DNA from 3 places in the Enterobacter sp. C3_dUdeg genome. Region 2 is predicted to be linked to each of the others. Evidence: predicted binding sites of a transcription regulator. Region 2 holds the regulator's gene; each other region holds the start of a gene.

Region 1 (3,279 bases), on a different contig from region 2:
CCTGAAAGGTAATGACGATCGTCTTCTGGTGGTGATTGGTCCGTGCTCCATTCACGATCCTGCAGCTGCGAAAGAGTACGCTGCCCGTCTGCTCACCCTCCGTGAAGAGCTGAAGGACGAGCTGGAAATCGTGATGCGCGTCTATTTTGAAAAACCGCGCACCACCGTGGGCTGGAAAGGACTGATTAACGATCCGCATATGGATAACAGCTTCCAGATCAACGACGGCCTGCGCATTGCGCGCAAGCTGCTGCTGGAGATCAACGACAGCGGCCTGCCTGCGGCCGGTGAATTCCTGGACATGATAACGCCGCAATACCTGGCAGACCTGATGAGCTGGGGCGCAATTGGTGCCCGCACAACCGAATCTCAGGTGCACCGCGAGCTGGCGTCCGGTCTCTCTTGCCCGGTGGGTTTCAAAAACGGCACTGACGGCACCATTAAGGTGGCTATTGACGCCATCAACGCAGCGGGTGCGCCGCACTGCTTCCTGTCCGTGACCAAATGGGGCCATTCCGCCATCGTTAACACCAGCGGTAACGGTGACTGCCATATCATTCTGCGCGGCGGCAAAGAGCCGAACTACAGCGCGAAACACGTGGCGGAAGTGAAGGTCGGGCTGGAAAAAGCCGGGCTGCCACCGCAGGTGATGATCGATTTCAGCCATGCTAACTCCAGCAAGCAGTTTAAAAAGCAGATGGAAGTGGGTGCAGACGTCTGCCAGCAGGTTGCCGGCGGTGAGAAGGCGGTGATTGGGGTAATGATCGAAAGCCATCTGGTTGAAGGTAACCAGAACCTGGAAGGCAGCGAGCCGCTGGTGTATGGCAAAAGCGTCACCGATGCCTGCATTGGCTGGGACGATACCGATACCATCCTGCGTCAGCTGGCGAATGCGGTAAAAGCGCGCCGCGGCTGAATTCTCAGGCACAAATAAAAAAGCGCGGAAGGCTCCGCGCTTTTTTTATGCCTTGCGAAAATTACTTCGCTTTACCCTGGTTCGCGACAGCCGCTGCTTTCGCCGCGATCTCTTCTGCGTTACCCAGATAGTAGTGTTTGATTGGCTTGAAGTTTTCGTCGAACTCATACACCAGCGGTACGCCAGTTGGGATGTTCAGTTCGAGGATTTCGTCTTCACCCATGTTGTCCAGGTATTTCACCAGCGCACGCAGGGAGTTACCGTGAGCCGCGACGATCACGCGCTCGCCGCTTTTCAGGCGTGGCAGAATGGTTTCGTTCCAGTAAGGCACAACGCGGTCGATGGTCAGCGCCAGGCTTTCGGTGGTTGGCAGCTCAGCGTCGGTCAGCTTCGCGTAACGCGGGTCGTGGCCCGGGTAACGCTCGTCATCTTTGGTCAGTTCTGGTGGGGTGATTGCGAAGCCGCGACGCCACTGTTTAACCTGTTCGTCGCCATATTTCTCAGCGGTTTCCGCTTTGTTCAGGCCCTGCAGCGCACCGTAGTGACGTTCGTTCAGTTTCCAGGACTTCTCAACCGGCAGCCAGGCCTGATCCAGTTCGTCCAGCACGTTCCACAGGGTGTGGATGGCACGTTTCAGCACAGAGGTGTAAGCAAAATCAAAGCTGAAGCCTTCTTCCTTCAGCAGTTTACCCGCTGCTTTTGCTTCGCTTACGCCTTTCTCAGACAGATCAACGTCGTACCAACCGGTAAAGCGGTTTTCGTTGTTCCACTGGCTTTCGCCGTGACGCACCAGGACCAGCTTAGTTATAGCCATCTCTTACTCCTCAAGCATTTTTAGAATGATAACAATTCTCATTATATTGCCGTGGCTGTGCCACCAGCAACGCTTAACCCTAACCATAGCGAAAATAGTCTCTGAGTGTAAGATGCTTGTGAATCCAGGGTTATGATTTTGTCTGCGATCGGCGCTATTTTCAGCAAGGCGCGCAGAAAAAAGCCCTCCGGAGGGAGGGCTGGATATTAATGTGGAATAAAATGATATTCCGTCACGCTCACGTACTCTTTACCCGGACGCAGCACGCAGTCTGGCTGCGGCCATTCCGGATGGTTCGGGCTGTCCGGCAGGAACTCGCTCTCCAGCGCCAGGCCTTGCCAGTCGCTGTACTCATCGTGTTCGCGCGCCGTCGTGCCGCCGAGGTAGTTGCCTGAGTAAAACTGCAGGGCAGGGGCTGTGGTATAAACCGTCATCTGCAGTTTCTCATCCGCAGACCAGACCTGTGCGGCAGGCTGTTTCACATCGCCTTTGGCCTGCAGCAGGAAAGCGTGGTCGTAGCCTTTTACCTTACGCTGATCGTCATCGCTCATGAAATCCTGGGCGATGGACTTCGCGCTGCGGAAGTCAAAGCTGGTGCCGCTCACGTCTTTGAGGCCCTGATACGGAATGCCCATCTCGTCAACTGGAAGATATGCATCCGCCAGGATCTGCAGCTTGTGCTCACGCACGTCGCACTGGTTACCGTCCAGATTAAAGTACGCGTGATTGGTCAGATTGACCGGACACGGCTTGTCGACCGTCGCACGGTATTCAATGGCGATACGGTTGTCGTCGGTCAGCGTAAAGCGCGCGGACGCGACAAGGTTCCCCGGGAAGCCCTGATCGCCATCAGGCGAATCCAGCGAGAACAGCACTTCGCCGTCGTTTTGACGAACAATCTTCCAGCGGCGTTTATCGAATCCGTCCGGACCGCCGTGCAGCTGGTTCTCACCCTGGCTTGGAAGCAGGATGTACGGCACGCCGTCGAGTTCAAAACGGCTCTTCGCGATGCGGTTAGCATAGCGCCCGACGGACGCGCCCAGATAGGCGGACTGATTGACGTACTGCTCAGGCGAGGCGCAGCCGAGCAGAGTCTCGCGCACGCTGCCGTCCGGCATCGGTACGCGGGCAGAAAGAAGGGTTGCCCCCCAGTCCATCACCGTAACGACCATCCCCGCGCTGTTGCGCAGGGTTAACAGGCGATACGGCAGACCATCCGGTGCAAGGGTAGGTGTTTCGTTTAGCACTGTCCGGCTCCTTGTGATGCTTTACAAACATAGAAGGTTTCTTTGATACCCGTTTTTGCTTCGTACTGCTTCGCCACGGCATCCTGTACGGCAGGGACCAGCTCTTCTGGCACCAGCGCAACGATGCAGCCGCCAAAACCGCCGCCCGTCATGCGCACGCCGCCTTTGTCGCCGATGGTGGCTTTAACGATGTCCACCAGGGTGTCGATCTGCGGAACGGTGATTTCAAAATCATCGCGCATGGAGGCGTGAGATTCCGCCATCAGCTCACCCATGCGTTTCAGGTCACCTTTCGCCAGCGC
Region 2 (3,279 bases):
CAGAAGCGGGTGTCGCTACGCGCCAACAGGCGGCTGCCGTCATGCGTGAGCATCTTGATGAAGAAGGCGTCGTGCAGTTCCTGCTGAAGTCATTTGTTGACGGCCAATGGCGTTTTAACGTGCCGGTGCTCTGGGAGCAATACAATAACATCGTGGGCTGGGAAACCGTCCCCGCCTGGCCACACCCTACTCTCTTTATTCGCGGCGGAAACTCACCTTACGTTACCGACGCGTACCGCGACACGCTGCTGGCCCAATTCCCGCAGGCTCGCGCCCACGTGATTGCCGGTGCCGGGCACTGGGTGCATGCGGAAAAACCGGATGCTGTGCTGCGCGCCATTCGCCGCTATCTTGCTGATACTGCAAATTGATTAAAAAGAAAGCGACTGGAAGGCTGCGGGCTTCCAGTCGTTGGCGTGCCGTTTTTGGTGATGTATGATGGCGCGCTTATCGCCCGGGCATTAGCAGGGCGGCGTGTTTCCCCCGAAGTCTCAGAATCATGGCCAAAGAACAAACGGACCGTACGACACTAGATCTGTTCGCGAATGAGCGTCGCCCGGGACGACCCAAGACGAATCCGCTTTCGCGCGATGAACAGCTGCGTATCAATAAACGCAACCAGCTTAAACGCGATAAAAATCGTGGGCTTAAGCGTGTCGAACTGAAGCTTAACGCCGACGCCGTCGATGCGCTGAACGAGCTGGCTGACGCGCGAAATATCAGCCGCAGCGAGCTCATTGAAGAGATGTTGCTCGTCCAGCTTGAGACGTTACGCAGCCAGGCATAAGTCTGAAAATCCCCTTTATCGCCCTTTTCATGTAGCACAGAGTGCAGTCCTGCGCGATAGCTGTTTCCGCAGGGTTGCCAGTTCTGCTATTATTGCCCTTATCCGTGGCCAAATTGCGCCACCATACTATTAAGTTTCAAGAGGTTATTTTACTCATGGCAATCATCGGCATTTTCTTTGGCAGTGATACCGGCAATACCGAAAATATCGCAAAAAACATTCAAAAACAGCTCGGTAAAGACGTTGCTGATGTGCATGACATCGCCAAGAGCAGCAAAGAAGATCTGGAAGGCTATGACATTCTGCTGCTGGGTATCCCAACCTGGTACTACGGTGAAGCCCAGTGCGACTGGGATGATTTCTTCCCGACGCTGGAAGAAGTGGACTTCAACGGTAAGCTGGTCGCCCTGTTTGGCTGTGGCGATCAGGAAGACTACGCCGAATACTTCTGTGACGCGCTGGGCACCATCCGCGATATCATTGAGCCGAACGGCGCGGTTATCGTAGGCCACTGGCCGACCGCCGGTTACCACTTCGAAGCGTCTAAAGGCCTGGCCGATGACGATCATTTCGTAGGCCTGGCCATCGACGAAGACCGTCAGCCAGAACTGACCGCAGAGCGCGTTGAGAAGTGGGTGAAGCAGATCCGTGAAGAACTGCACCTGGATGATATTCTGAACGCCTGATTTTATCGCGGCGCAACTGCGGTTGCGCCCATGCTCCAGGTCAAACCGATTAAATTAATCGCTACAATCTTTTAACTTTTTCGCCCAGACCTGTACAATGTCTCCCTGATAAAACGTGGTTTTCCATTGAGCAAGTTTGTTGGTGATACCACGTTTTTATAAGCATATTTTGCCTGAGACTTGCAGTTTTCATTTAGCCATGGCAGTTCTATAATGAGACGCATTATCCCGGGTGCATTTTCTGTCACTTCCTACAGAAGTGAATCGTTTAGCAACAGGACAGATTCCGCATGACTGACAACAATACCGCATTAAAGAAGGCTGGCCTGAAAGTTACGCTTCCTCGGTTAAAAATCCTTGAAGTGCTTCAGGGTCCAGACAATCACCATGTCAGTGCGGAAGACCTTTATAAACGTCTTATCGACATGGGTGAAGAGATTGGGCTGGCTACCGTCTATCGCGTGCTGAACCAGTTTGATGACGCAGGCATTGTTACCCGTCATAATTTCGAAGGCGGTAAATCTGTTTTCGAACTGACCCAGCAGCAGCACCACGATCACCTGATCTGCCTCGATTGTGGCAAGGTCATTGAATTCAGCGATGATTCCATCGAAGCGCGCCAGCGTGAAATCGCGGCGCGTCATGGCATCCGCCTGACGAACCACAGCCTGTACCTTTACGGTCACTGCGCTGAGGGCGATTGCCGCGAAGACGATCACGCGCACGACGCGAAATAATAAGATTCATACTCTGAGCCAGCCGCAAGGTTGGCTTTTTTTTTGCCTGGAAAAAGCCCGGTGGCACTGTGCTTACCGGGCCTACGGGCTATGACACCTTTGTAGGCCCGGTAAGCGCAGCGCCACCGGGCGTAAAGCACTTATTTATTGTTATTGCGTATCTCGTTCCAGATCTTATCGCAACGCTTCGCCACTTCCTGATCGTTACCGGTTTTACGCGCCTGGATGCAGGCCTGATAATCCATCACGCGGACGTTTTCCTGCGTCGCGAACTGCTCATGCGCTTTCTCTTTCTTCAGCACGTTCAGCACGCTCTGACAGGCTTGAATTTTCTCCGGCGATCCTTCCGCAGTATTTATGCAGGCGCTATACGCCTCCTTCAGACGGGAGTCCTCTTTCGGCGCCTGATTCTGAGCACACGCCACCAGCCCTGATGCCAGCAACGCGACGATTACAATTTTTTTCATCATGTGCAGTCTCCATGCCGGCGGGACTCAGCCCGCCGGTGCGTTCATCAGAAGATGGTGAATGGGGCAATAACCATGAATTTCACGTCACGCTCATCCTGGAAGATGTTGCCGTAACCGCCCGCATAGCTCGGGATATCGGAGTGGTTGTCATACTGGGTGAAGTGCAGTTTGAACATCGTGCCTTTCGCACGGCCATCCTGCAGGGTGTAGATAGCATCTAAGCTGTAGGAAGACTCTTTCAGGCGATAGTTGGGATCGTAGTATGCGTCCGGCGTGGCCATATCGGCAGGTTTTGCGTCCCAGGCGTAAGCGTAAGAAGCGCCCACCGCCCAGCCAGGCAGGTTCCAGTTTTTCAGGTCATACATTGCGCCGAAGAAGACCGCTTTCTCGCCGTCGGCGTTGAAGTCTGAGCGGTTATCCCACCAGATATCAAGACGACCGTTGGAGGAGGCGTAGGTCGGGGTCATACGCTGCAGGAAGTAGCCCTGCAGCCCTTCCGCCTTCACCCATGTGCCTTCCAGACGCAAATCAACCTGACCGACCTTGTAGCCGAAGGTTAACGCCTGCAGCCACGCGGTGCCGTCATAAATGTCGTTGAC
Region 3 (3,279 bases), on a different contig from region 2:
GAGTTCACCGAGAGCGAAGCCATTTCCCGTTTTGATGAATTCACGGATTCGGTCAGGCAGTTAAAAAGCGCGGGTATCAGCGTGACGATCGATCACTTTGGCGCCGGTTTTGCCGGGCTGCAGCTGCTGGCGCAGTTCCAGCCGGACAGAATTAAGATTAATCGCGATCTGGTCGCGAACGTGCATAAAAGTGGCCCCCGACAGGCCATTATTCAGGCGATTATTAAATGCTGCTCCTCGCTTGAGATCCAGTTCTGCGCGGTAGGAGTAGAGAAGGCTGAAGAGTGGATGTGGCTGGAATCCGCCGGGATTTCCCAGTTCCAGGGACATCTTTTTGCCAGCCCGCGACACGGCGGTATTCCCGCGATTGCGTGGCCGGAGAAAAAGTTCGACTTCTGATAAAGCTGTACACATTACGGCAGAGTTAACTGTACGAATGGTAATTTTTATACAACAATGTATTAACAGGTGAAGGGAGGAGTAGCCCATTCACCTGAGCAAAATGCGGTCTTAGTTATACAAATGGTGTGTACAATCTGATAAGGTTGGTGCAGTTAGGTATGGAAGTTCTGAGCGTGAGGGAGTTAATGGCCTATTACAGTATCGGCGAAGTGGCCGAACGATGCGGTATCAACCCCGTTACGCTGCGTGCCTGGCAGCGCCGTTATGGATTGTTGAAGCCGCAGCGCAGCGAAGGAGGTCATCGTCAGTTTGACGATGAAGATATCCTCCGCATAGAAGAGATCAAGCGCCTGATGAAAAGCGGCGTCTCGGTCGGAAAAGTCAAAGCCTTGCTGGAAAACAAAGAAGTATTGACTCAGGGCAACTGGGTCTCGTTTCAGGAAGAAATGATGACCGTTCTGCGTTACGCCAGCCCGGCAAAGCTGCGCGCCAAAATGGGCGAATTCCGCCGCGATCACGCGATAGATGCGCTGATTGACAATATTATTTCTCCCGTTCGTCAGCGCATGAATCAGGATCAAAACACCGTGCGCCACATGGCTAGCCTGTTTGACGGCGTCCTGATCGAATTCGCGATTGCAAGCCTGGCGGAATCCCGCAAAAAAGCCGGTAAAGATGCCCTCCTGATTGGCTGGGAATGCGATGACCGCACCCACCTGTGGCTGGAAGCCGCGCGCTTATCGCAGAAGGGATGGCACATTGACGTCCTGGCGGAACCTATTGATTCGCCGCGTCCTGAACTGTTCCCTGGGCAAAAAATCTTCGTCTGGACGGGGAAATCCCCAACGCCTCGCCAGCAGGAACAGCTCGACCACTGGCGTGAACAGGGGTTTGCTGTCTCATTTCATCACTGATTAACAGAGGCCTTGAGGGCCTTTTTTTGTTTTTGTCATTTTCTGAGCAAAAGCTATCTCAAAAATAGGCATTTCCGATGCATATTTTACTTTTCTCTTCCCTGTCATAAATGCCGCGACGAAATGCATTATTAATCAATGCATTGAACAAATACATCCATCCTGACTGCATCCTCTCACAGGGTCTATGCTTAATAAAAGTAGGCAAAAAGGGCGGTTTAGCCGAATGCCCCTGCTGACAGAGGGTTGAAGTGATAATCGTTATCACTAACATGGTGTTATGCCCTGATGGCTTATCAGATGAGGTGGACCTATGGAACTGCATTCAGAAACCTTTAATCCTGCCGATTTTGCCTGGCGCGGCTTAACGCTCACGCCAGCGGCGGCGGCACATATTCACGATCTGGTGGCGAAAAAGCCCGAGATCCTTGGCGTGCGTTTAGGCGTCAAACAGACCGGCTGCGCGGGTTTCGGCTACGTGCTCGATACCGTCACCGAACCCGAGAAAGATGACCTGGTGTTCGAGACTGACGGCGCGAAGCTGTACGTCGCGCTGCAGGCCATGCCGTTTATTGACGGCACCGAAGTGGACTACGTCCGCGAAGGCTTAAACCAGTTATTCAAATTTCATAACCCGAAAGCCCAGAACGAATGCGGCTGCGGCGAAAGCTTTGGGGTATAGGCGGTACTATGTCTCGTAATACTGAAGCAACGAGTGATGTAAATACCTGGGGCGGTGGGCACCTCAATTATAAAGAGGGGTTCTTCACCCAGCTGCAGACCGATGAGCTGGCGAAAGGCATCAACGAAGATGTCGTGCGGGCGATCTCGGCGAAACGCAACGAGCCCGAGTGGATGCTGGAGTTCCGCCTGAGCGCCTTCCGCGCCTGGCTGGAGATGGAAGAACCGCACTGGCTGAAAGCGCACTACGACAAGCTGAACTATCAGGACTACAGCTACTATTCTGCGCCCTCCTGCGGCAGCTGTGACGATACCTGCGCCTCGCAGCCCGGCGCGGTGCAGCAAACCGGTGCGGAGAACAGTTTCCTCAGCAAAGAGGTGGAAGAAGCCTTTAACCAGCTTGGCGTGCCCGTGCGTGAGGGGAAAGAGGTGGCGGTGGACGCCATTTTCGACTCCGTCTCGGTGGCAACCACCTACCGCGAGAAGCTGGCAGAGCAGGGGATCATTTTCTGCTCCTTCGGCGAAGCGATTCACGATCATCCGGAACTGGTGAAAAAATACATTGGGACCGTGGTGCCTTCTAACGACAACTTCTTTGCGGCGCTCAACGCGGCGGTAGCCTCTGACGGCACCTTTATCTATGTGCCGAAAGGCGTGCGCTGCCCGATGGAGCTGTCCACCTATTTCCGCATCAATGCCGAAAAAACCGGCCAGTTCGAACGCACGATTCTGGTTGCGGATGAAGGCAGCTACGTCAGCTATATCGAAGGGTGCTCCGCCCCGGTCCGCGACAGCTACCAGCTGCACGCGGCGGTGGTGGAGGTCATCATCCACAAAGACGCCGAGGTGAAATACTCCACGGTGCAAAACTGGTTCCCGGGCGACGGCAATACCGGCGGTATCCTGAACTTCGTCACCAAGCGCGCGCTGTGCGAAGGCGAAAACAGCAAGATGTCGTGGACCCAGTCTGAAACCGGCTCTGCCATCACCTGGAAATACCCGAGCTGCATTCTGCGCGGGGATAACTCCATCGGCGAGTTTTACTCGGTGGCGCTGACCAGCGGCCATCAGCAGGCCGATACCGGCACCAAGATGATCCACATAGGTAAAAACACCAAATCAACCATCATCTCGAAAGGGATTTCCGCCGGGCATAGCCAGAACAGCTATCGCGGGCTGGTGAAAATCATGCCGACGGCCACCAATGCGAGAAACTTTACCCAGTGTGACTCGATGCTGATCGGTGCCGACTGCGGGGCGCATACCTTCCCGTACGTCGAGT

The links. Region 2 encodes Fur, which represses iron uptake genes when iron is present. Its sites were predicted from a motif close to ATAATAATGAGAACNACTATCAA; they were not measured.
Region 1: gpmA (2,3-diphosphoglycerate-dependent phosphoglycerate mutase) is a predicted target of Fur. The motif match lies at 1,756-1,778, and genes of this name have one in related genera.
Region 3: sufA (Fe-S cluster assembly scaffold SufA) is a predicted target of Fur. The motif match lies at 1,568-1,590, and genes of this name have one in related genera.

Annotation. Positions count from the first base shown of each region.
Region 1 is NZ_BAAKFX010000004.1:342,087-345,365, reverse strand. It holds gene aroG (3-deoxy-7-phosphoheptulonate synthase AroG) at 1-916, shown strand, start outside; gene gpmA (2,3-diphosphoglycerate-dependent phosphoglycerate mutase) at 978-1,730, opposite strand; gene galM (galactose-1-epimerase) at 1,937-2,977, opposite strand; gene galK (galactokinase) at 2,971-3,279, opposite strand, start outside.
Region 2 is NZ_BAAKFX010000002.1:43,152-46,430, forward strand. It holds gene ybfF (esterase) at 1-371, shown strand, start outside; gene ybfE (LexA regulated protein) at 500-787, shown strand; gene fldA (flavodoxin FldA) at 943-1,473, shown strand; gene fur (ferric iron uptake transcriptional regulator) at 1,764-2,210, shown strand; gene chiQ (ChiQ/YbfN family lipoprotein) at 2,351-2,677, opposite strand; gene chiP (chitoporin ChiP) at 2,725-3,279, opposite strand, start outside.
Region 3 is NZ_BAAKFX010000001.1:1,329,465-1,332,743, reverse strand. It holds gene AC27FC_RS06290 (diguanylate phosphodiesterase) at 1-399, shown strand, start outside; gene AC27FC_RS06285 (MerR family transcriptional regulator) at 588-1,316, shown strand; gene sufA (Fe-S cluster assembly scaffold SufA) at 1,630-1,998, shown strand; gene sufB (Fe-S cluster assembly protein SufB) at 2,007-3,279, shown strand, end outside.